One region of the Paraclostridium tenue genome, then DNA from elsewhere that is predicted to be linked to it. Evidence: riboswitches for the same ligand, from Rfam matches in the RefSeq annotation. Region 1 holds a riboswitch; each other region holds the start of a gene.
The links. Region 1 has a riboswitch for cyclic di-GMP ahead of ABFX13_RS09435 (methyl-accepting chemotaxis protein). Riboswitches for the same ligand answer to the same signal wherever they lie in the genome.
Positions count from the first base shown of each region.

Region 2: it holds a riboswitch for cyclic di-GMP, as region 1 does, so the genes downstream of both, ABFX13_RS11440 (MSCRAMM family protein) here and ABFX13_RS09435 (methyl-accepting chemotaxis protein) in region 1, are expected to answer to the same signal.
Region 3: it holds a riboswitch for cyclic di-GMP, as region 1 does, so the genes downstream of both, ABFX13_RS09700 (hypothetical protein) here and ABFX13_RS09435 (methyl-accepting chemotaxis protein) in region 1, are expected to answer to the same signal.

Region 1 covers NZ_BAAACP010000010.1:96,856-105,437, reverse strand. The annotation lists gene ABFX13_RS09455 (MDR family MFS transporter) at 1-675, shown strand, start outside; gene ABFX13_RS09450 (chemotaxis protein) at 738-1,664, opposite strand; gene ABFX13_RS09445 (hypothetical protein) at 1,844-3,034, opposite strand; gene ABFX13_RS09440 (patatin-like phospholipase family protein) at 3,246-4,103, shown strand; gene ABFX13_RS09435 (methyl-accepting chemotaxis protein) at 4,212-6,278, opposite strand; cyclic di-GMP riboswitch class I at 6,514-6,590, opposite strand; gene ABFX13_RS09430 (protein adenylyltransferase SelO) at 6,803-8,275, opposite strand.
Region 2 covers NZ_BAAACP010000015.1:799-9,380, forward strand. The annotation lists partial or broken gene ABFX13_RS11440 (MSCRAMM family protein) at 1-1,544, opposite strand, end outside; cyclic di-GMP riboswitch class II at 1,590-1,673, opposite strand; cyclic di-GMP riboswitch class II at 1,707-1,790, opposite strand; cyclic di-GMP riboswitch class II at 1,824-1,906, opposite strand; gene ABFX13_RS11445 (DEAD/DEAH box helicase) at 1,976-3,433, opposite strand; gene ABFX13_RS11450 (hypothetical protein) at 3,653-3,982, shown strand; gene ABFX13_RS11455 (bifunctional diguanylate cyclase/phosphodiesterase) at 4,030-6,225, opposite strand; gene ABFX13_RS11460 (fascin domain-containing protein) at 6,508-7,005, opposite strand; gene ABFX13_RS11465 (hypothetical protein) at 7,096-7,455, opposite strand; gene ABFX13_RS11470 (sensor histidine kinase) at 7,678-8,582, opposite strand, start outside.
Region 3 covers NZ_BAAACP010000011.1:39,024-47,605, forward strand. The annotation lists gene ABFX13_RS09690 (N-acetylmuramoyl-L-alanine amidase family protein) at 1-129, opposite strand, end outside; gene ABFX13_RS09695 (hypothetical protein) at 318-893, opposite strand; cyclic di-GMP riboswitch class I at 1,042-1,128, shown strand; gene ABFX13_RS09700 (hypothetical protein) at 1,356-1,592, shown strand; gene ABFX13_RS09705 (HD domain-containing protein) at 1,953-2,561, opposite strand; gene ABFX13_RS09710 (VanZ family protein) at 2,740-3,261, shown strand; gene ABFX13_RS09715 (GNAT family N-acetyltransferase) at 3,410-3,922, shown strand; gene ABFX13_RS09720 (hypothetical protein) at 4,369-4,665, shown strand; gene ABFX13_RS09725 (GNAT family N-acetyltransferase) at 5,081-5,584, shown strand; gene ABFX13_RS09730 (hypothetical protein) at 5,799-6,104, opposite strand; gene ABFX13_RS09735 (hypothetical protein) at 6,265-6,978, opposite strand; gene ABFX13_RS09740 (YobI family P-loop NTPase) at 7,507-8,582, shown strand, end outside.

The DNA.
Region 1 (8,582 bases):
TCACCTCTTTTAAATCTAAAGGTACTTAAAAGTAAGCAACTTGTAATATCAATTATAATACTAATGATTTTATATGCATCATTTACATCTGCAACTATGATTTTATCCTTATATATACAGTCAACACGAAAAATGTCAGCTATGATTCCAGGATTAGTTATGCTTCCAGGTTCAATACTTATGTCTTTATTAAGCCCAATATCAGGACGTATACTTGATAAACATGGAGTAAGAATCTTAGCTATTTCAGGGTTTGTATGCTTAGCAATAGGAACATTTTCATTTTCAAATCTAAGTGAAACAACATCGATATTAATGTTAACTATTATGTATTCATTTAGAATGCTAGGAATAACACTTTTATTAATGCCAATTACAACTTGGGGCCTTAATTCACTTAAGCCATCAGAAATTGCAGATGGTAGTGCTATTGGTTCAACACTTAGACAAGTTTCAGGAGCAATAGGTTCATCTATATTTATATCTATAATGACAAGTTTTACAAATCATAGTTTAAGTAATTCTAAAGTAATTTCAGATATAGCTGGTATGGATGCAGCCTTTAGATCTGCAACTATATTGGTATTAGTTGGATTAGTAATATCATTAATATATGTAAAAGATAAAAAAACAAAATCTAAAAAAATAGATAATGAAAATTTAATATTAGAGTAAAATAAAAAAGGATATACACTCACAATATATAAATGTGGATGTATATCTCTTTTTTATTATTTTTATTTTTCCGTTAATCTATCAATAATACTCACAAGATTTGCTATTTCAGGTTTAGTTATTTGTTCATCTGCACCAAGTGCTTTACCTTTAACATGTATTTCTTCACTTATTAAAGAAGAGAATAAAATTACTGGTATTTGCTTAAGAACACTATCTTCTTTAACAAGTTTTGTTAATCTATGTCCATCCATTAATGGCATTTCAATATCCGATACTATACAAGAAACATGTGCTTCAATTGGATCACCTGAAGTTTTTGCTTCTAATAAATAATCCCATGCCTCTTGTCCATTATCTGCTTTAACAGTATTTACATATCCTGCTTTATGTAGACACTCAGTGATTAATTTTGAAAGTAACATTGAGTCTTCTACTATTAAAATAGTTTTATCGCTATTTTTACGCTCACCTAATTTTTGTATAGATTCAAATTGAATGCTAGATTCAGGGCTGATTTCTGCAACAATTTTTTCAAAATCTAAAATAGTTATAAGCTTATCTTTATATTTCGCAATACCTGTTGCAACACCTTCATCTCCTCCATAAATAACTCTATCTGGTTTATTTATGGCTTCCCATGAAACTCTGTGAATACCAACTACTGCATCAACATGAAATGCAATGTTTAACTTATTAAAGTGAGTAACGATAAATATATCCTTACTTGAGTCATTACCTTTAGGAATATTTAAGTATTTTCCTAAATCTATTACAGTTATAATTTCATCTCTTGATTTAAATACTCCTTCTACATCATCATGTGCATTTGGCATTTTTTTAATCTCTTGTGCCATCATGATTTCACGAACTTTTGCTACATTTATACCAAATGATTCACCTGAAATTGTAAATTCCATAATTTCAAGTTCATTAGTTCCGGATTCCAAAAGTATTTTTGTTTGACTTGTATTTTCTGAAAATCCCATACTCAACCTCCTATATAAAAAATAATTCTCAAAATAGTATTACTCATGCTTATATACGGATTTTATTTGTAATTCTGGAGGTTTCTTTGTAATTAGTTATCTTTATACATATTTGTTTACTTGCTAATATTTGTAAATCATAATAAGTAAATTATATGTGTTAATTTAATATATATTATTTAAATTATATATAAAATAATAATTATTATTACTATAACCATTAATATTCCAGTTAAGTTATCCACTATTGCTCCTGGATTTAGATATACATATGGATTTATATTAAATAACTTGTTATTTTCTTTTTCATTTTCTTTTCTTATTGCTTCTATTGCTAGCATCTTAAATTTTAATTGCACTGGCGATATTATACCTTCTTGAAATATTTCTTCCAGATTATTAGTCTCTTTTGATATTACTTGTTGTTTTTCTTCATCTGTTTTACAGTTTTTTATTTGTTCTTTTAAAACTTTAACTTCTTCTTTTGATTGTTGTGCTATTTGTTTTATTTCAGGATACTTATCAGTTATAAGTTTTTGTTCCTTGTATGTTAATTTTTCTCCTTTTATTATTTTCGTAGCTATTACTTCTACTTTTTTATCTTCTAAATTAATTTTTTGAGAGAACTTTTCAACTTCTTTTACTGCTGCCATTTTTATTTTTACTTGTACTTTTGGTAATAATCCTTTTTTATCCATTACTTTTATATTAGTAATTTCTTTTGATATTACTTGTTGTCTTTCTTCTTCTGTTTTACAATTTTTTATTTGTTCTTTTAAAACTTTAACTTCTTCTTTTAATTGTTGTGCTAATTGTTTTACCTCAGGATATTTTTCAGTTATAAATTTTTGTTCATCAGAAGTTAATTTTTCTCCTTTGATTATTTTTGTAGCTATTATTTCTGATTTTTTGCTTTCTAAATTAATTTTTTGAGAGAACTTTTCAACTTCTTTTACTGCTACCATTTTTATTTTTACTTGTACTTCTGATAATAATCCTTTCTTATCAATTACTTTTATATTTTTTATTGCTTTTGATATTACTTGTTGTCTTTCTTCTTCTGTTTTGCAGTTTTTTATTTCTTCTTTTAAATCTTTAATTTCTTTTTTTGATTGTTGTGCTAATTGTTTTATATCTGGATATTTTTCAGTTATAAGACGTTGTTCTTTTGGAGTTAGAGGTTCTCCTTTAATCATTTTTATAGCTATTAATTCTACATTTTTTAACTCTTCTTTAATTTTTAGAAAAAAATCTTTAACATCTATGTCTTCAACCTTACTTTGTGTAGGTATTTCTTCATTGTTAGGTTTTGTAGGTAGTTTTATGTATGGATTCATATTATATGAATTTTTATTTATATTATTAATCATCTCTTATTTGCTCCTCAAGTGAAGTATATATTATTATTCACGCTACTATATATTATCCTTATAGTAATTATACGGTTTAGTAGGTTATCTTTTAAGCTTTTAGCCTAATCCTTAAAACTAGACAATATAAATACCTTGGACTATAATGGTTATAAAACCATAACTATTAATTTTAAATTATATGCATACTTAAAGTGAAGAGAGGATAATTATGAGTAAAATAGGATTAATATTAGAAGGTGGCGGTATGAGGGGAATATATACTGCTGGAGTGTTAGATTTTCTTATAGAAAAAAATATAGAGGTAGATATAACAATTGGAGTGTCAGCTGGAAGCTGTCATGCTTCTTCTTATATATCGAAACAATATAAAAGAGCTTTCAATGCTACTATCGACTATATAAATGATAAAAAATATTTAAGCTTTGGTAATTTAATTAAAACAGGCTCAATATTTGGTATGGATTTTATATTTAATACAATTCCTAATGAACTAAATATTTATGATTATGATGCTTTTAGCAAATCTAAAACTAAATTTGTAGTAGTTACTACAAATTGCGAAACAGGCAAACCTGAATATTTTGAACTTACAGATTTAAATAAAGAAATTATTTATATGCAAGCATCTTGTTCTATACCTGTGTTTGCAAATATAGTTGAAATTGATAATTATAAGTTAGTTGATGGTGGAGTTACTGATTCAATCCCTATAGAATATGCCTTAAATCAAGGTTACAAAAAAAATATAGTTGTTTTAACTAGAGATATAACTTATAGAAAGGGAAAACAAAAATTTATTTCTATTGTAAAAAGAAAATATAAAAAATATCCTAAACTTGTTAAAGCTATTGAATCTAGACATATTAACTATAATAAAAGTCTTGATTTAGTAAATAAATTATCTCAAAGTGGCGACGTTCTTGTAATTAGACCGAAAAAACCTGTTAAAGTTAGTCAAATAGAAAAAAATGTTGATAAGCTTACTGCATTATATAAAGATGGTTATAATGATGCAAAAGAACTATCTGATAAAATTCTAGATTTTATAAATAAAGCTGGAAACTAAAAAAGCCAGATAAAGATCTTATAGTGAATACAATATTTATATGTATTTCTTATAAGATTTTTATCTAGCAATATATTTTTTTATATTAAATTAATTAAAGATTTTTATCTAAAATTCTTCATTGTCAAATATCATCTTGCCATCAAAGTATTTAGCTCGTTCATCTTTTAAATTAAATTTCTCAAGAAGTTCTTTTAACATTTGTGCCTGACTTGATAACTCTTCACTTGCAGCAGCACTTTCTTCAGCAGTTGCTGAATTAGTTTGTACAACTACAGATATTTGTTCAACTCCAGTATTTATTTGGTTGATATTTTGTGCTTGTTCATTACTTGCATCTGCAATTTCTTGTATCACTTCTGCTGACTTTTTAGCCCCATCAACAACTTCTTCAAGAGATTTTGCTGTTTCTGAAACGATTACAGTTCCATTTTCTATTGCTTTAAGTGATTTTTCAATTAACTCAGCTGTATCTTTTGCACTTTGTGCAGATTTTGCAGCAAGATTTCTAACTTCATCAGCAACAACAGCAAATCCTTTACCAGCTTCTCCTGCACGTGCTGCTTCTACAGCTGCATTAAGTGCTAAAATATTTGTTTGGAATGCTATATCATCAATATTTTTTATTATATTTCCAATTTCATTTGATGTATTGCTAATTTCGTCCATTGCAGCAATCATTTCTTGCATTTGCTCTTTTCCTTTATCTGTTGCAATACTTGAATTTACAGATATTTCTTTTGCTCTCTCAGCATTTTGTGCAGTTTCTTTTATTTGCACTGAAATTTCATTTATAGTTGCTGAAAGTTCTTGAATTGAACTTGCTTGTTCTGTAGCACCTTGAGAAAGTACTTGAGCACCTTCTGCTAACTGATTTGAACCGATTGCAACTTGTTCTCCAGAAGTATTTATTTGTTCTAAAGTACTGTTTAAATCATCTACTATTTTATTTACAGCTATTAACATTGGTTCAAAATCATTTACAAATAGATCACTTAATTTATCATCGTCTACGTCAATATCTAAATTACCATTACTAATTTCAGTTAATATATTTGTAAGTGTATTTATCATTTCTCTAAAATCAGCAACTATTTTACCTGTAGCATCTGCTACTAAACCTATTTCATCATCTGCGTCTATAATTGGTGTTTCTGAATTTAAATCACCTTCAGCTAATTTTTTCAATCTTTCACTGCATTGTTTTAATGGATTTCCTATTTTATTAGCAAATCTTATCGCTGCAATAAATGCTGCAATTGTAAATAATATAGCTAATATAATTGTGATTATAATTGAAGTATACATTTGTCCAAGGAAATCATTTTTATTTACCATTATACCTATACCCCAATTATTACTATTTTTTACTGGAGCATAACTTAAAATCCAACTTTCTCCTTTTAACTCAACATCAGTATATCCTGTATTTCCTGAAATAAGTTTTTTATCAGCTTCTGCAAAAGGTTGTAAGTTTGAATTAGTTTGTGCAGCTTTTATAGTATTTTCCTTACCAATAAGACTAGTATCTCTATGAGCTATTGTTGTTCCTTCATTATCTAAAAGATAAGAATAACTATTTTTACTTATTTTTATGTTATTAACAATTTCATTTAAGAAATCTTTATCTGCATCAAAAGTTACAACCCCTACTATTTTACTACCTTGTACTCCATTTTCCCAAATAGGTGCTGAAACTACAAGTGTAAGATTTCCTGTTACTTTACTAACAACAGGGCTACCCATGTATGCTTTTCCTTGCATAGAAATTTTAAAATAATCTCTACTAGAATAATCATTTCCACTAAATAAATCTTTACCATTTGCATCTATAATTTGACCTAATGATAATCCATATAATTTTTCTTGTCTAGTTATTATGTTTTTCTTTTCCTCTACACTTATCTTAGGATCTGAAATTTCTTTTATAATACCTGTTTGAATTGCTGCATTTTTTAGGTTTGTAATTTTTTGAGCAACGGTTTCCGCTGCTTCTTTAGTTGTTTCTACTACTGTATTTGATAAAATAGTATTAGATGTTTTATAGTTTAAATAACTTGTAATTGCCCCTAAACATAAACAACAAATAACTGAAAAACATACAATTATTAAAGTAAGTTTAGTTTTTATACTTTTTATTCCGTCTTTACTTTTTTGTCTTAATTTAAATTTCATTTTTTTATCTCCCGTTATTTTATCTTTGTACGTTAATCTTTTATCATGAAACCCACTAAAATTAACACTTTAAGACTTAGTTATACTTAGACTAATTATAAAGCTACTTATGTTTTTGTGATTATCCATAATAAACCTCCTTCATAAAGTATTATAATTTTTTAATCCATTTACATAAGATAAAAATAAAAGAGCATCAACATGGACCCGTCAACACTCTTCTTTTCAATACAATTTATGCAACTGGCTGACTTAAAAAAAGTCCCTATAGCTTTGCGTCGCCGAATCACTCCGGGTTTGCTAATTAAATTAAGTTTTATTTTATATTTAAATCCACATTCATCTTAGCATAAATGGGGTTTTTTGTAAATATTTTAAAGTTTTTGTATGTTTTTCAGGAATTTTTAACGATAAATCATTATAAAATTATAAGAAAAGCTAAGTTTATAATAATATAAAAAGGTATTGATTGATTATCAATACCTTTTCTCTTATTTTAATAAATTAAATTATTTATATTAACTTTATGTTCCACAAAAAGTTCTATAAGGACAACTTGAAGGTTTTGGTAACTGTGAATACTCCTCTTGATCTTTTGAGTGATCATATGGTCTTGAAATTACATCAAGAAGCTTCATCATTACACTAAAGTCACCTTTATCACCAGCTGCTATTGCTTCCTCTACTCTATGATTTCTTGGAATTACTGCTGGATTAGAATTTTTCATCAATTGATGAACTTGTTCTTTTGATTGCGGTTGCCTTTTAAGTCTTTCTTGCCACATATTATACCAATTATCAAATTCTTTACTACTAAACATACCTTTATCTTTATTTTTATCAAAGGTTAAATTAATAAAAGTATTAGTGAAATCTTCATTATGTTTTTCCATCATACTAAGTAAATCTTCAATTATAGTTTTATCTTGTAGTTCTTCATTAAATAGTCCAAGTTTTTTTCTCATATTAGATAACCAATTTAAATAATATGATTCATAAAAATTAGAAATAGCATCTTGTGCTATTTTTATAGCTTCTTCTTGATTTTCATGTAATAAAGGCAATAATGTTTCAGCAAATCTACATAAATTCCATTCAGCCATAATAGGTTGATTTTTATAAGCATATCGACCTTTAGTGTCAATTGAACTAAATACGGTATTTGCATTATAATTATCCATAAAAGCACAAGGACCATAATCAATAGTTTCTCCACTAATCGTCATATTATCAGTATTCATAACCCCATGAATAAATCCAACAGTTTGCCATTTCGCAACAAGACTAGCATGAGCTTTTATTACTTCCTTGAGTAAATTTAGATATTTATTATCATCATCTTTTATGTGTGAATAATGTCTTTTTATTGTATAATCAGCTAATATTTTTACTTCATCTACTCCTTTAAATCTTGCTGCATATTCAAATGTCCCAAATCTAATATGGCTAGAAGCTACACGAGTTAAAATTGACCCTTCTTTTATGCTTTCACGAATTACAGATTCACCAGTTTTAACTACTGCTAAACTACGAGTAGTTGGTATACCAAGACCATACATAGCTTCACTTATTATATATTCACGAAGCATAGGTCCAAGAACTGCTCTTCCATCTCCTCCTCGGGAATATGGAGTTTTACCAGAACCTTTAAGTTGAATATCATATCTATCTTTTGACGGTGTTATTTGCTCACCTATTAATAATGATCTTCCATCTCCTAGCATTGTAAAGTGTCCAAATTGATGACCTGCATAAGCTTGAGCAATAAAAGCCCCTTCTTCTATAGTTTCATTACCTGCAAGTATTGACACTCCATCATGACTTTTTAGAGCATCACTATTTAATCCTAGAGATTTAGCTAAACTTTCATTTAAAATAACTAATTTTGGTGAGCTAACTTTATTTAAATTAATTTTGCTATAAAATGCTTTGGGCAAGGTAATATAGCTATTATCTAAGTTCCATCCCATCTTTATAATTTCTTTTTTATTAGTCATTTTTTCTCCTTATATATTCCATAATTTTAGTGTGATGTTTCTACTCTTATTTAATATACCCTTGTTAACAATATAAAATAAGTTTGTTTTTATTAAAAAACTTATTTATATTTAATTAAGTTGCCAATTTTTTTATATAAAATCTTGACCTTATTCTACTTATTAAATTTTAATTTTTTCTTTTAATTTTTACATTGCTGTAAAGCCTGTTATTTTCTTGTTTTTTATAATCATTTTTTATCTTTATTACTATTTAAATTTTAAAATAGGACATCCTGCTTCGGTGCTACAATATAAATATCTAAAT
Region 2 (8,582 bases), on a different contig from region 1:
TCAAGTTTATAACCTTTAGGTGCTACCTTTTCAACTAATTTATAATTACCATAAGGTAGTTCTAACTCTACAGGACTATTTGATGAAGTAATGATATCTTTAACAACTTGTCCATAAACATCCTTTACTGGATTACCATTTGAATCAGTAAGTGAGTAAACTGCACCTGATAACATTTTTTGAGTCTTGTCACCTTTTTCAATTTTTATTATTTCAACTCTTGGACTCTTTATAGTTACAACTTCATCAGTTGGATTTCCATTTACGTAAGCAGTATTTGAAACTGCCTCTCCTGTTCCAACTTCTTTCATATTAGCTTGAATAGTAATATATGCATCATCTCCTGGATTTATATCCGCCTTATCATTAACTGCATTTAATTCTTTTGTTTGATCATTATATGTAACAGTAAACTGCCCTGTTTGATCTATCTTAATATCAGTCAGCCTCGAATCTAATTTGTCTTTCACATGCATTGTATTCTTTAAAAAGTGTCCTGCTGAATCAAATGCTATTTTATATTCTATGTTTTGATCCTTTTCATCATTAGTTATATTAGTTTTATTTACAGTTTTATAGACATTTATAGCCCCTGCTCCTGCTGCTAACTTAACTGTAGCACTAGAATCATTATTTTTCCCATTATATGTTAATTTTGCTTTATTTACATATCTAATGTCTTTTGGAGGATTTGGTAATATCAAAGTATTATAATTAACAGAATAGCTATCATTATATATATCCCCAAGATCTATTTTTAGAGAATCTTTTTCAGCTATAAGTTTTCCAAATTTTAAAAGATCATTAGTTATATCTCTATCTACTCCACTTTCATAGTCATGTTGAATTATACTTATACTATTTTTATCTAAAACCATTCCCTCTGGAATTTGGTCCTCAAAGTAAGCATCACCCATTTGTCCGTTTTGATCTCTATTTATTTCTACATAGTATCTAACTGGTTTATTTATATCTGTTATAAGCCCTTCTCCCTTAGAGTCTCGTGGTAAATATGAACCTTTGTACATAAGTGGATTTGATCCTCCACCTGTTGATTCTTCTCTACCTTCACCTGTTAATGTAACAGTTTCTGTATCTCCATTAGTATTTATAACAATAGGGTATTCTCCATCTTTAATATTTTTATCACCAACCATTGTTACACTTAAATATCCCTCTAATGCATTTTTTATATTATCATTAAATATTAACTTTAATACTCCAGTATTAGGATTATATTCTTGCCCTGAAAAATGCTTATCTGAACATACTGGGTTAACATCTCTAAAGATCTTAGGCAGTGTTATAGTAATACTATCTCCTGGGGTAATTTTGCTTGGATCTTTAATTTTATAATCAATTCTGAAAGTTTTAATCATACCTGCTCTTACAGTATAATCATCAAATGTTGCACTTGTTATTTCAACTGAAGGACTATTAGATACATCTTCAGCATATACCATTATCCCTGGTGAAATAAGATTTAAAATCATACTAAACACAAACACTAAACTTAATATTGCCTTATTTTTTCCTTTTCTCAAATGATCACCTCTTTTTTTCAATAAAAAAAGCTATACTTACATGTTTGTAAATATAGCCGGTTGCATCACTAACTCCATATATCCCAGATGCCCACATACAGAATATACTTCTTCGTTTCTTGTTTATTAAATTTTAGAACAAAAAAGGCTATACCTACAGTTTGTAAATATAGCCGGTTGCATCACTAACTCCATATATTCCAGATGCCCACATACAGAATATACTTCTTCGTTTCTTATTTGTTAAATTTTAGAACAAAAAAAGCTATATCTACAATTTGTAAATATAGCCGGTTGCATCACTAACTCCATATATTCCAGATGCCCACATACAGAATATACTTCTTCATTTCTTATTTATTTAATTTTACTAAAATAGTTTATCAAATTTCGACACTATTTTCAATATTATTATTAATTTACTTATAAATCTAACAATTAGAATTATCTCTTCTTACTTTAACTAATTTTTTCTTTATACTTATTTCTTTATATTTTTTTAAAAACATTTCACCTTTATGATTTAATAAGTCAACATAAGAGCATAAGTCACAAACTTCTATAACACCTATATCTTCATTATTTATGCCTTCAATATTACTAAAAGTCCCAACAATATCTAAAACTCTTATTTTCTTCTTTTTACCTGCATTTAAGTATATTCTAGTTACTTCACTATGAACTTTTTTATCTTTCTTTTTTACCTTCTTGTTATTTAATAATATACTTGAAGCTTTCTCAAACTTAGCTTTTCCTTTTGTTATATCTTCACTACTTAATTCATTAATAATGTTTATTTCATGACCAGTATATTTTATTATCTCATCTATATATTTTTTATCTTTTTCATTAACCATAGTTATAGCTTTTCCATACTTATCTTTTCTTCCTGTTCTTCCTATTCTATGTATATAATTTTCTTTATCTGTAGGAACATCGTAATTTATAACTAAAGATACATCATCTATATGTATTCCTCTACTTGCTACATCTGTACTAACTAAAATATTATACTTACCTTCTTTAAAATCTTTGATTACAAATATACGCTTTTCTTGAGACATATCTCCATGAAGTTGTTCAACTAAAAAGTTGTCTTTTTTCATCTTGTTGTATAATTTAGTTACTCTATCTTTAGTATTTAAAAATACTATAGTAGTTTTGGGATTATGATAATATATTATATTTTTTAATGAATTATATTTTTCTTCTTCTTTTAAATAAACTAGCTTTTCTTCTATTTGTTTTTTATCTAGTTCTTCATCATTTTCAATTTCTATCATACTGTGATTTATCATATATTTATTGTATATATATGATATATCTTTATCTATAGTTGCTGAAAATAATCCTATGGCAGTCTCTTTAGGTATGTTATTAAATATAAACTCCATATCATCTATAAATCCTTTATTAAGCATTTTATCAGCTTCATCTATTATAAAATAATTTATATTATCTAAGTTTATACTACCTCTATTTATATGATCTATTACTCTTCCAGGTGTAGCAACTACTACATGAACTCTTTGTTTTAGTTCATTTATTTGCTCTTTTATAGGTTGTCTTCCAAATATTGCACTACATCTAATTTTTTTTAGTCTTCCAATATTAGATATTTCTTCTTTTACTTGTATAGCTAATTCTCTTGTTGGTACAATTATCAATGCTTGTAGATTTTTATTGTTAATATCTATTTTTTCACATATTGGTATTCCAAAACTTGCAGTTTTCCCACTACCAGTTTTTGATTTAACAACTATATTTTCTTTATTTAAAAGTTTTGGAATTGATTCACATTGAACTTTAGACGGAATATTATACTCAAGATTATAAATGGCTTTTATTATATCTTTATCTAAATTAAAATCTTTAAAATTATTAATCATTACTACCACCTTACTTATCTAAATTAAAATTTTTATAGCTATTTATTATATCATATCTTTAAAGTAATAAATCTTTTTTAATATATTAAACTTATTATCTCTTAAATATTTAATTTCATAATATTATATATTCATAAAAAACAACTTTACTTAATAAAATTTAATATAAGTTATTATTTTATATTAAAAATTTTATTATTTTAAAGGAGAATTAAAATTATGTTTGAAATGATAAAACACACTTATAATAATAGATCTATAGCTAGATTGGACTTAGATAACATTATTCACAATCACTTATACCACAATTGCCCTATGGGAAAGGTATCTGCAAATCTTATTTATGATAATTATAATAATGTAGTTGGAAAAGTTGATGAAAATGGACTTATATATTCTAACCTAGACTCAAATCCTATAGGAAAAGTTTTAGACAATGGATTTATATATAAAAACAATGATTTAGTTGGAAAAATTAAATATCCTAAAACATTATCTCCTTACTTAGCTGGAGCTTCATATTTATTATTAATCCATGAAAATAGATAATAAAAAAGATGACTAATATAAACTAGTCATCTTTTTTATTATTAAATTTATTGATATTGTTTTTTTAATATATTTTTAAACTCAAAAAATTCAAGTGGTTTAAAATACACATATCCTTGTATCATATCACAATTAAATTGTTTTAATATATTTACTTGCTTATTATTTTCTACACCTTCACAAACTACTTTAAAATTAAACTTTTTAGCTAATCTAATTATGGTTTTTACAAATATAAAAGTTTTTTTATTTTCCTCTAAATCTATTATCATGCTTCTATCCAATTTTAATATATCTATATCTATTAATTTTAAATTTGATAATGTAGAAGTGCCTGTTCCAAAATCATCCATAGAAACTTTTATTCCTAATTTTTTAATTTGATATATTTTATTATTTATATATTCAATATCATTTAGTGCTGCTGTTTCTGTAATTTCAATTTCTATTAATTCAGGTTCTACATCATATTTTTTAATAGTTTGTTTAATAGATTGAATCAAATCAGCTCTGTATAGTTCTACTCTTGATAAATTCACAGATATTGGAACTACTTTTTCACCTTTTAATTTACATTTTTTTATATCTTTACAAACTTCTTCAAGTACCCATTTTCCTATTAAATTTATGTTTCCATTTTTCTCTGCTATTGGTATAAATACATTTGGACTTATAAATCCTTTTTTATTATGATTCCATCTTATTAATGCCTCTGCCCCAACTATCTTTTCATTATGTATATCTACCTTAGGCTGATATACAACTTTAAATTCTCCTGATTCTAGGCCTTTTTTTAATTCACTTTCAACTATAATTTCTTGATTGATTCTATTTTTTAAAGCTTCATCATATATATAATATGGTTTATTTTTAATCTTTTTTGATTCTATCCTAGCTATATTTGCATTGTCTATAATTTTATCAATTTCTTCATTAGCATTTTCTATTATATAAGCTCCCATGTTTAATTTTAAATTTAAATCACTATTATTTGAGCAAACAATATTTAGATAATCATGTAGTTTCATTAAAAACTTTTCCAAATCTAATTCTTTATCTAATTTAAACATCAAAGCAAATATATTATTAGAAATTCTTCCATGTATATTTTCAAATTTTAAAATAGTTAATTTTTTACTTATATACTTTATAAGATTATCGCCCTCTTCATACCCAAACACATCATTTATAAATTTTAATCTATTTATATCAATTGATACTAAAACATATTTATCGTCACTTTTAGCATTTTTTAGTTTTTCTTTACAATCTATTTTAAACTTTTTTTGATTACTTATGTTAGTTAAACTATCTATATAAGTAGCTTTTCTTAAAGCTTTTTTGTTTTTAATATACTTTTTATAATTATTAACAACATAAAGTAAGGTAAGTATAAGTATTGTAAATAACGATATATTTATTATATTAGTCAAACTTGAAAAAACTTTATTTATAGGTGTTATTGATACTAAATACCAACCATCAGTATTTTCTATATAATTATAATATAAATAAATTCGCTCATTATTAAAAACACCTAGTTTTGGCTTCTTGCAACTTGCGATATTTGTTTTACCTTCTAGGTTTTTACTTTTGTTATATAATATTTTTAGACCTTCTCTATTCCTTTCATCACCAATAATTATATTCCCATATTTATCTACTATATATAAACTTCCTTTATATGAATATATACTTTGTTTTAAGCTTAAAGCTATACCTTCATAATGGGAAAATCCAACTAAGACTCCCTCTATTTTATCGTTAATTTTAAGTGGAATAGAATATATTATACTATCTTTACCATCAATTATACTTTTTGTTGGCTCACTTACATAATTCTTCCCCTTAATGCTTTCTTTAAAATAAGTGCTATTACCTACATATATATCTCCATTTCCATAATTTAAATAACCTTCTTTATTTACAATTCCAATACCTTTAAATGAATTCGAAATATTTGATTTATTAAAAGTATCTAAAAATATTTGTTTTGCTTTTTCCTTACCATATTTATCTATATCATAGTTTATATAAGAATTAAAACTTTCTAATTTAGACATATTATTGTTTATATAGGTAGCAATTCTTGCCTCTACTTGTGTGTTTACTTCTGATATATTAATTGCAATTTCTTCTTTTAAGTTTTTATCTACAATCAAAATAAAACTGATACTTATAAATCCTATTATTATTGTACTTTTTAAACTTTCAATAATATTTTCATTTAAATTTTTAATCATTTTACACCCTTCTGTCTTTATTGCTAGCTTTTTGATTTTAAATTTTGATATTTTTTATTAATCTTTAAATCTAAATCTTTTCACAAAATTTTTTAAAAAGTGTCAATTAGTTAATATTCAAATAAATATACCTTAAATTATCATATTATTTGTATAAGTGTCAATATTTCGAATTTATAGTAAAATTTTTCCTTTTTATTATTTAATACCCATATAACCAAATTTATAAAGTAATTTTTTCATAAAAAAACAAATCCTATTTCTAGGATTTGCTTTTTTTAATTATTTAACTTCTCTAAACTTAAATCTAGTTCTTTTTCCAGGGTTTTCAGCTCTAGCAACAAGTCTCTTGTCATTATCTCTTACTCTTACATAATACCCATTAGGTGCTTTTAATACATATTCTTTTTCATCTATTTTATACATTTTAAACTTAGTTGCTCCTTTTCTATCAGTATCTGCAACTAAGAAATCTCTATTATCAACTCTTATAAAATCTCCACCTGCTTGTCGTATTTTAACTTCATTATCATCTAGCATTATTATTCTAAATATTCCATTTTGATTAACCCTTCTACCTGTTGCATAAAGGTAATCATCATCTCCAACTACTACAAACTCGTCTTCTACTATAGATTTTATATTAACTTTTAATTTATTATTGTCTTCCTCTTGTTTATCTGGGTTTTGTGGAAAATAATACTTTATAAACTCCTCCATCCATGGTGGATATACTATAACCCCATTTTGATCTCTATTTATGTCAAAATTTTTATTCATTATAAACCTCCTATTGTCAATTAAATTTTAAACTTTAATATATATTACGACAATAGGAGGTTAATGGTTCATACTTCCATAATATTTTTACTATCTACAACATTTTTTAAAGCAATATTCACAAAAATTTTCTTTATTATCAAACAAAGCAATTAATATTAACTCTTCTAAAGTTGGATGCCCACATGGTAAACATCCACCTTCAGCTAATGTTCGTATACTCTCTTCTAATCCAGGATGTCCACATGGTAAATCTATTTCTTCTAATAAATTATATAAATACTTACCTAAATATCTATATATGTTATCTCTATTTCTTCTATCTGGACAAGTAGGAAACTTTCTACATTCATTCACTGAATTATTATTACAATTACAGTGAAAATGGCAATGACAACATTTTATATTGCTATTTGATTTATTACAGGATTTATGATTATTACATCCCATAAAACCAACTCCCTTATATTATTTATGGATTTTAATATCCATACATTAACTTATGCACTTAATACCTTTTTTGACACCATTTTATATATTTTGTCAATTTTTTTATTCACTTCCTTATTTTTATAAATAATAGATAATTTCTTTACTCTTTTTGTAGATATATTTTAAGGGTATATCCTAAATTTTAAGACATACCCTTTTATAATTATTACATACTCTAAATTAATTTATATTTATAAAAACTGTAGTTCCAATTCCAAGTTTACTAGTTATACCTATATCAAATCCGTGAGCTATGATAATTTCCTTAGCTATTGCCATTCCAAGTCCTGACCCTTTATGAATTTCTCCTGTATTTGTACCTCTATAATATCTATCAAATATACACTCTAAATCATCCTTACTAATTCCTTTACCATTATCTTTAACAGATATGATAATTTCATTATCAGTTTTGTAATTTATACTTACTATTATACTAACATCTTCATTGTTATGTATCAAAGCATTATAAACAAGATTATTTATAACTCTTTTAAAAAGATTAGAATCAACTTGTTTTTTTATAATATTTTTATTTGTTGTAAATTCAATATTTCTATGTGCGTATTTAGGATCGTTAAGAATTTGTATTATAGAATCTTTAACTATTCTCACTATATTATCTTCACTTTTATTTAAAAATCTATCACTACTTTTTAGTTTCATCGTTAAATTTAAATCATCAACTAATTCTTTAATATATTCTGATTTCTGATTTATTATTAGTCCATAATCTTTAACCTCTTCACTGTCTATTTCATAATCATTATCACTTAAAAGTTCTGCATATCCTTTTATAGATGATAAAGGTGTTTTTATATCATGTGATATATTTGCTATCCATTCCTGTTTTAATTTATCTAATTTATTTCTTTGAGCTTCATTACTTTTTAAAGTATCTGCTAACTTATTTAACTTATTATATACACTTTGATACAGTCCTTTTTCTTTATAATATACATCATATTTTCCTTCTTCTAAATTCTCGACACCTTCTATTATACTTTTCATAGGTTTTGTAAGTCTTTTGCTAAATAAATATCCAAATATTAACGCTATTATTAAATCTATACATAATATAATCC
Region 3 (8,582 bases), on a different contig from region 1:
GTTTGATTTCTCAAGGATTTCTTTTAATATTAGTCCTATTTTTAAGACTATATCACTTTCTTTAGTGTTATTTTTGCCAAGAGCTCCAGAGTCTTTGCCACCATGACCAAAGTCTAAGTAGAATTTCATAGGTTACCTCCTTTATTTTGTTTACTATATGGTATCAGAGGTTTCTTATTTAATATATCAAAGTACTTTAAGAATGATTTAAAAAGTTATACAATCATTTCCTAAATCTTAAGACTTGTTGTTTTAATATAAAAAACTGTACAAAAATGGTGTTTTTTATTTCTTGTACAGTTTAGATAGTAAATATATTATTTTAGAAAATTAACTAAAAAATCAGTTTTAATCCAATACAAAATTCCAGTGAAAATTAAATAAAACATACCTTCTATGGGAAAATATCTTAGTTTTATTTCTTTAATTCCAGATTTAATTTTCTTTACTAAATCATTGTAAAAATCAATATCCTTTATATCTTTAAAATCTAAACTTATACTCATTAAACTATCAATAAATATAGTTTTATAAAACTCTGGTAAATATATTTCATCTTCTCTTATTTCATATTTTATATTTTTTATCTTTAAATATTCCTCAATAATATTTATTACATCCGTTTTTTTAACATTATGTATTGAGTATATGTGTTTATTTTTTCTATATCCCCAAATAAATATTAATAAAAATACTATACTAAATATTATTATGCTACTAATACCTGTGTATCCTAGTTTATATCCTTCTATTAAATCTGAAAATGGACTATATGTTATAAATATAAACATTATTACTTGAGCATATCTAGGGTTAAACATTATTTTTACTCCACTTAATAAAATTACACTACATATAAGTAATGTTATTATCATTAAATTAAATTGTAACATTTTTTCCTCCTTTATAATATTCTGTCTTTTATATAACTAGTCCCTAAAGTAAAATTTAAAATGATATTGTTGTTTTTAGAATAACATAAAAATTCTGTAAATTAAAGGCTTTTTATGTAAATGTTTTCCTTATATAATTTAATTAACAATTTGAAAAATCCAAACTTTAAGAAATTAAAGGACAGAAAACTATAGGGGGTAAGTAGGAGACTATAATTACTAGTAAGTTACCAAAGGGGGACTATTTTATGGATTTAAAGAAAAAAGCAAGTAGAAGTATAGCTATAGCATTAGTTGGAGTATCTGTTATAACGCCTACTATAAATACAGTGAATACTGTGAATAATATGGAAATATTATAAGTAGGAAGTAGATGAGAATATGTTCACATATAAAACTTATGGAATATTTCTTATTACATTTGGTATTTTTCATATAATTAAATATTTATTATTAAACGATATGAAACCAAATTACATTTCTAGAATGTTTAATATAACTTCAATGGAAGACTATATAAAAACCCAAAACAACATAGTTTGTATGATTAGTATATTGTTAATATTTTCAGGAGTATTTTTTATTATAAAAGATAAGTTAACACCATTAGAAACTTTAATTCCATATATTGTTTTTATAATTCCATATATATACATATGGATAAAGAAGTACTATATAAAAATAAAAAATAAGGCTTAACTTAAGCCTTATTTTTTATTTTTGCCAAATTAATCATAGTATTTAACATTTTATATTTCACTCCAAAATAAACACATCTTAATCCATTTTTTACTTTTTTGTATTTAATTAACTGGTCTTAAAAATCATATGACAAGTGGTTAGATATGCAGATAAACATTATTACTTAACTAATTGTATTGCTAATAAAAATGTTTATATAGATTATAAACTAACTTAAATGGAGTGAATTTAGAATAGTATGTTATATGTTATTGCATATAGCTAGTAAAAATGACCTTAAAATTCATTTAGATAAATTTTAAGGTCATTAACTTTATTCTAAATATGTAAGTTTCTAAATTGAAATACTAAGACTAGTTATTTCAATTTGTAATTAAGATATTCATAAGCATCTTTTAACCATGGATGAATTACCTTAATTTCATTTTGTAATAAATAATCAATATAGTAAAGAGCTGAATGCTCTAAAGATTTATCCAAATTATATAATAACCCTTCTAAATAGGGTGGATTTCCACTTTGGTCCCATTTTACCTTATCTGAGACAAATAATAATAAATCTAGCTTAGAAGGCTCTTTTTTTAATGTAGTATGACATTCAATCGCTGATAAAATTGAAGTATCATTAATTTTAAAAATCTCTTGTGCAATTACTTTTGAGATTTTTTGATGTATGATTAAAGGTAGTTTTCTTTCCTCATCACAAATTTCAATTCCTAAAATATTTGCAACTTCTATTCTTTTATTATTTGGAATTACTGCACTTATATCATGGAGAAGCCCAGATATTTCTGCTAACTCTGGGTTAATAGAATATCTACATGAAATATCTTTTGCATAATTTGCAACTTCAATAGAATGAGATATAGTATCTAGGCAGTTATTTAACTTTAAAAACTCTGTCATACTTTTTTTTATATCATTTGTGATTTTAGGCACCTTTAAATTTATTGAATTTATGCTCATATATAAATTTCCCCCTAATAAACTTAAATTTACAATTTATAACTAATTATTAATTTAATTATATAATAACTTAATTTATTTAATATTTTTGTGTATATTTATATTTTTTATTAGACTTACAATTTTATTAAGATTATAATAAATTGGATGGCAATATTTTATAATGGGGGAGGTTAGAATGGAACAAGTAAAAAATAATAAACAAAAGAAACTTACTATTGGATTATTTATTGTGTACTTTCTAGTATTAACATGGATTATATTATTTAAAATGAATTTTTCATTTGAAGATTTAGTAAGTCCAAGAAGTATTAATTTGATACCGTTTGGTGATTCTACGATTGTCAATGATAGAATTGATATTAAAGAAATAATTTATAATATGATTGTATTTATTCCTTTTGGAATTTATGTATGTATGATAACTGATAAGTGGAGTGTTTTGAAAAAAATTCTATCTATAGCGGGGGTTAGTTTGTCATATGAAGTATTACAATTTATATTTGCAATAGGAGCATTTGATATAACAGATTTAATAGGCAATACATTTGGAGGCGTCGTTGGTATTGCAATTTATTATTTTATTAGCAAATTATTTAAATCAAATCAAAAAATGAATAAAGTACTTAATATAATTGCATTAATTTTAACTATATTAATCGTTTTGTTTTTAACAATTCTAATTGTAGTAAACTTATAATTTTAATTAGAGTAAATGACTAATCCCTAAAATATATTTATACTCTAAAGGTTTTAACTTTATTTTAAAATATCTGTTAAAAAAGCTCTTAGAATTCATTTGTTTGGATTTTAAGGGCATTAATTATATGGGAGAGAGGGGAATTTAAATGATAATAAATTTAGATAATAAATATATTATTAAACAAATATCTTTAGAACAAAGTGCCCAAATAGAAAAGTTATATAATTTATGTTCAGATTATCATATAATTTGTAGCGGTAGAGAAGCTAATGAACAAGATATAAAAGATCTATTTACTTATACAGATAAGAAAACAATTGAAGATTCTTTAACTTTAGGAATTTATGAATCAAGTGAACTTATCGGATTAATTGATATATTTAAAAACTATCCTAAGATTAATACATGGTCAATTGGTTTATTATTACTAGCACCGAATAAAAGGGGAAACAAGTTAGGTAGTCTAGTTCATAATGAGTTAAAAAAATATGCTTTAAGTATAGGGGTAGATTATTTTAGTATTGGTGTTCTTGAAGAAAATATTTTAGCTCATAAATTCTGGAAATCACTAGGATATAACAAAGTGAAAGAGTCAAATATTAAATTTGGAGAAAAAGAGCATATAGTATATGTTTATGAACTAAAATTAAGTGACTAGATTTATAATTGCAATCTGTAATTTTGGTAGATTGCTATATAAATTTCAACTTTAGCATTTGCCGTTTTGCATTACAAGTTTAGTTTGTTATGTAAGTGCCTTTGAAGCCCTTTGATAGGGCTTCATTTTTTAGTTTTAGGTGGTATTTTTTGTACAGTTTAGATAGTAAATATATTATTTTAGAAAATTATTAACCTTAATATTACATAATTCCTAGCTAGTTTTTAGAGTATAATATATTATTTTTATATTTCACTCCCAAATAAACACATCTTAATCCATTTTCAACTTTTTTTGTATTCAATTTTGTATAATTACAAACTAGTCTCAAAAATCAAATGACAAGTGGTTAGATATGCAGATAGATACTATTATTCAACTAATGGTAGTGCTACTAAAAATGTTCATATAGATTATAAACTAACTTGAATGGAGTGAATTTAGAAATGAGTAAGTATAAGGATTGGAAGATGATAGATTGGATTATAGTAGGATTTGTAGGTATATCGTTTATAGAAATACCTGAACATTTGTATACTCTTCCTACAATGGTAACTGTTTATGATTACCCATATAATATCCCTATAATTGTAGCCGGTGTATTTTTAATATATTGCTTTTTATCAGGAGTATATTGGATAAAAAATAAAAAAATAAATATGGTAGTTCATTATTGCTTATTAGCAACCATGTATATAACATTTGTTATGCTATATGTTATTGCCTATGAGTCGGGGATGTAAAATAAGTATTATACGTAAATTTGATAAATAAAATATCTAAATTTAGAAAATATACAATATGATAACATGGTTTTAAAAATTACTCATGATTGTTTTATTTAGGGGGTGATTACTTGAAGAAAATAACTAAATCATTTAAACGATTATTTTTATTATCAAATATTGTAATTATAATAATTTTAATCTGTATTGTTTTTTTACTTATTAAAAAAGATTATTTTCATATGACGCTATCACTTGGAAGTTTTGTAGTAATGTTATACTCGAAATTTCAATGGCAGAAAGCATATAAAGAATTTATTGAGAAATTTAACTAACTCATAAACCGAAAATTTAAGGATTGTTAAATTGAAATTAAAATTTATTAGATTTTTTATAGTTTATAGATTACTATTTGATATAAGGGGGGGAATTTATGAAAAAATTTATTAAAGAATCTGATTTAATTAGGTTAAGATTAACACAATATGAAGATTTAGAGTTTGTAATTGGTGCAGAAAATGAATCTGAAAATGCTCAGTATATAGGGAATTGGTCTAAAACTCAACATTTAGAATCACTTTCGAATTCTGATATATTACATCTGATAATTGAAGATAGTAAAACAGGAAAAGATATAGGTTACATAATCATGGCTGGATTAGACAATCCTAATCATAACATTGAATTTAAAAGATTTGTCATTTGTGACAAGGGCAAAGGTTTTGGAAAAGAGACGTTAAGATTAATTAAAGAATATTCATTTAATGAATTAAGAGCACATAGATTATGGTTAGATGTAAGATATAAAAACAAAAGAGCTCAAAATGTTTATAAATCTAAAGGTTTCAAAGAAGAAGGAATTCTTAGGGAGTGTATTCTTTATAAGGGAAATTATGAATCATTAATAGTAATGTCAATATTAGAAAATGAACAATAAATTTTATTTTAAAATATCTGTTAAAAAAGCTCTTAGAATTCATTTATTTGGATTTTAATGGCATTAATTATATGGGAGAGAAGCTAATGAACAAGATATAGTGGGAGTTTTATGTTTATAGCATCTTCTTTCACTGTAAAGCCTAAAGTGCAGGCTTTAATGTTTCGTCAGATTGCTATAAACATAAAACTTTTTCTTTGTTGTTTTTTCATTTTTATTTGTTTTTAGATAAGCCATATTTTTTATTAATACGACCTAGGGTAAATGTGTAATAAGATAAAACTAATATAAAACATGCACTAGCAATAGTTATAGGGAATGATTTGAAAAACATTAATAAGCTTAATGAAATAGATAAAACACTTGTTATTAAAAATAAAGAAACCATAGATTTTGTATATTTTTTTAAGCTTATAAATTTTTTATCAGATTTATTTTTATAAAAGTATCTTAGTTGTGATATAGCTAAGATTATACAAAATAGTCCATAAGCAAAAAACAGAAAAACAAGAAATTTCATAAAATCCTTCCTTAGATAAAATGTATTAATATTTGGCTATGTTATACAATTGTGTGATAAATGCTATATAAAAATAACTGCACTATAGTAATTTCAATATATATGACACAATTATAATTTTATACTGAATTGTCTAAATTTATTTTTCAATAAGATTTCATTAATTATACTTGTATAATCCTATTGTTTTGTATGAATCGCCCTCTAATGTTTCACTTGCCCCATAATAAATGCTATAATCATCTTCATTTCTCTCAACTATTGCATCTCCTTCTTTGAAATAAGGTACTTGAAATACATGATAATTAATATCTCTTATTATTCTTCTTGCATCAATAAGTGCAACAACGTCTCTATTATTTAATCCATATGAGCATAATGCACTAATTCTACTTATATCATTTTTAAATTTTTGATTCTTTGCTACTATATATATAGATGTCATAATATCTGTTATGCCATATAAATTATTATCATCATAAGCATCCCAACGACTGTTATTTTTATCGAATAAATCTTTATATCTATCATCTGCAATGACGCTAGTTAGTACTGCATAAGAATTATCAAATGCGTGTACCTGCTCTGAACTCATACTAGAGAATAGTTCTGACCTTAAGTCATAACGATCTTCTTTTGACATAGATAATTTTTCTTTTCCTGTTGTTTCTATTATATTTATTAATTCACTAGACATTTTGGAATTACTATTACTTATAATTATTTTATCTTCTTTACTATTATCAATATCTTTATCAACTTTAGAAATGATTTGTTCTTTAGTTGAACGACTATCTTCTTTAATAGTATCACAGCCGTTTAAAAGTAATAACGTCATCGCTAAACATGATATTATCTTCAGTTTTTTACTCATAATTTTCAGGTCTCCTTTTTCTATATTATAAACCTTATCGAATAATTTACTATATGAAAAATAGTTGCGTCAAAACTTCATAATTCTAAAACAATTCAATATATCTATTTCTAATACTATTAATCACACAATTGTATAACATAGTATGATGTTTAAACATAAAAATGATTTTAACATTTAAAGAGGAAGAAAGGTGAAACTTGGAGTAAGATTTAGATATTATGGAGTGAAATACGACTTTGTTACTAAGAGGGAGTTGTATTTACAATGAAATATCTTGTGAAATTTATTTATAGGAAGTTTTATATATTATAAAAGATAGGGAAATTTGGTATAATTAACCTAGAAATGAAGAAGGAAGTGAACATATGGCAACAATAGGATTTGAAGAAAAACTATGAGTAAGTGTCGATAAACGTAGAACGAATATGGATGCAGCAGAAGATAAATATGTTGTATTAGGATTGATATTTTTTTATTATACATAGTTTTACTATTAGGAGTAAAATAACATAAGGGGGAATGACATTGAGTAAAATTCATTTTGAAAAGCTTACTCCAACTAAAGATGTAGATTTAAAAACATATAAAGAAGCATTAGATTTCATATTTGAAGATGATGAAATAAAAAATATTGCTATTACAGGTTCTTACAGTGCAGGTAAAAGTAGTGTTATTGAATCGTACAAAAGTAAAAATAAAGATAAGAAGTTTTTACATATTTCGTTAGCAAATTTTGAAAGTAATAGGCAAAAAGATGGAGAAGAAAAGCAAGAAAATAGTGAAACTAAATCATACATTAAAGATAAAGAATCTGTATTAGAAGGTAAAATACTAAATCAATTACTTCATCAAATAGACCCATCTAAAATACCTCAAACTAATTTTAAAGTAAAGCGTACAGAGTCGGATATAAATATTATTAAAGTAGTTTTAATGATTACGATTTTTATAATTTCTACTTTACATATACTTTATTATTCAAAATGGAGTAAGTTTATAGCTAGTTTAAGCCAATTTTATGGTCTAAGGTTTTTATTAATTACAACAAAAAGTATAAGTTTATTTTTAAGTGGCATTTTTAGTATTACAATATTTGTTATAGCATTATTTAAACTTATAAAGTCACAAAAGAATAAGCTTATATTTAAAAAATTTAAACTAAATGGAAATGAAATAGAAATATTTGAAAATAGAGATGAATCTTATTTTGATAAATACTTAAATGAAGTAATATATATATTTGAAAATTGTAATGCAGATTGTATTGTTTTTGAAGATATAGATAGATTTAATATAAATGAAATTTTCCAAAGGTTAAGAGAAATAAATTCACTTGTTAACTCAAAAAGGATTATCAAAAATAATGAGGAACAACATAATGAAATTGAAAATAGTAGATTTGAGATTTTTAACAAATTCAAGAGAAAAATTAAAAATTTTAAAAGAGTTACACCTACTAAGGATCCATTAAGATTTTTTTATCTAGTAAGGGATGATATTTTTATATCTAAAGATAGAACAAAATTCTTTGACTTTATTATGCCTGTAGTACCTGTTATAGATAGTTCTAACTCGTATGATCAATTTATTTCTCATTTAGA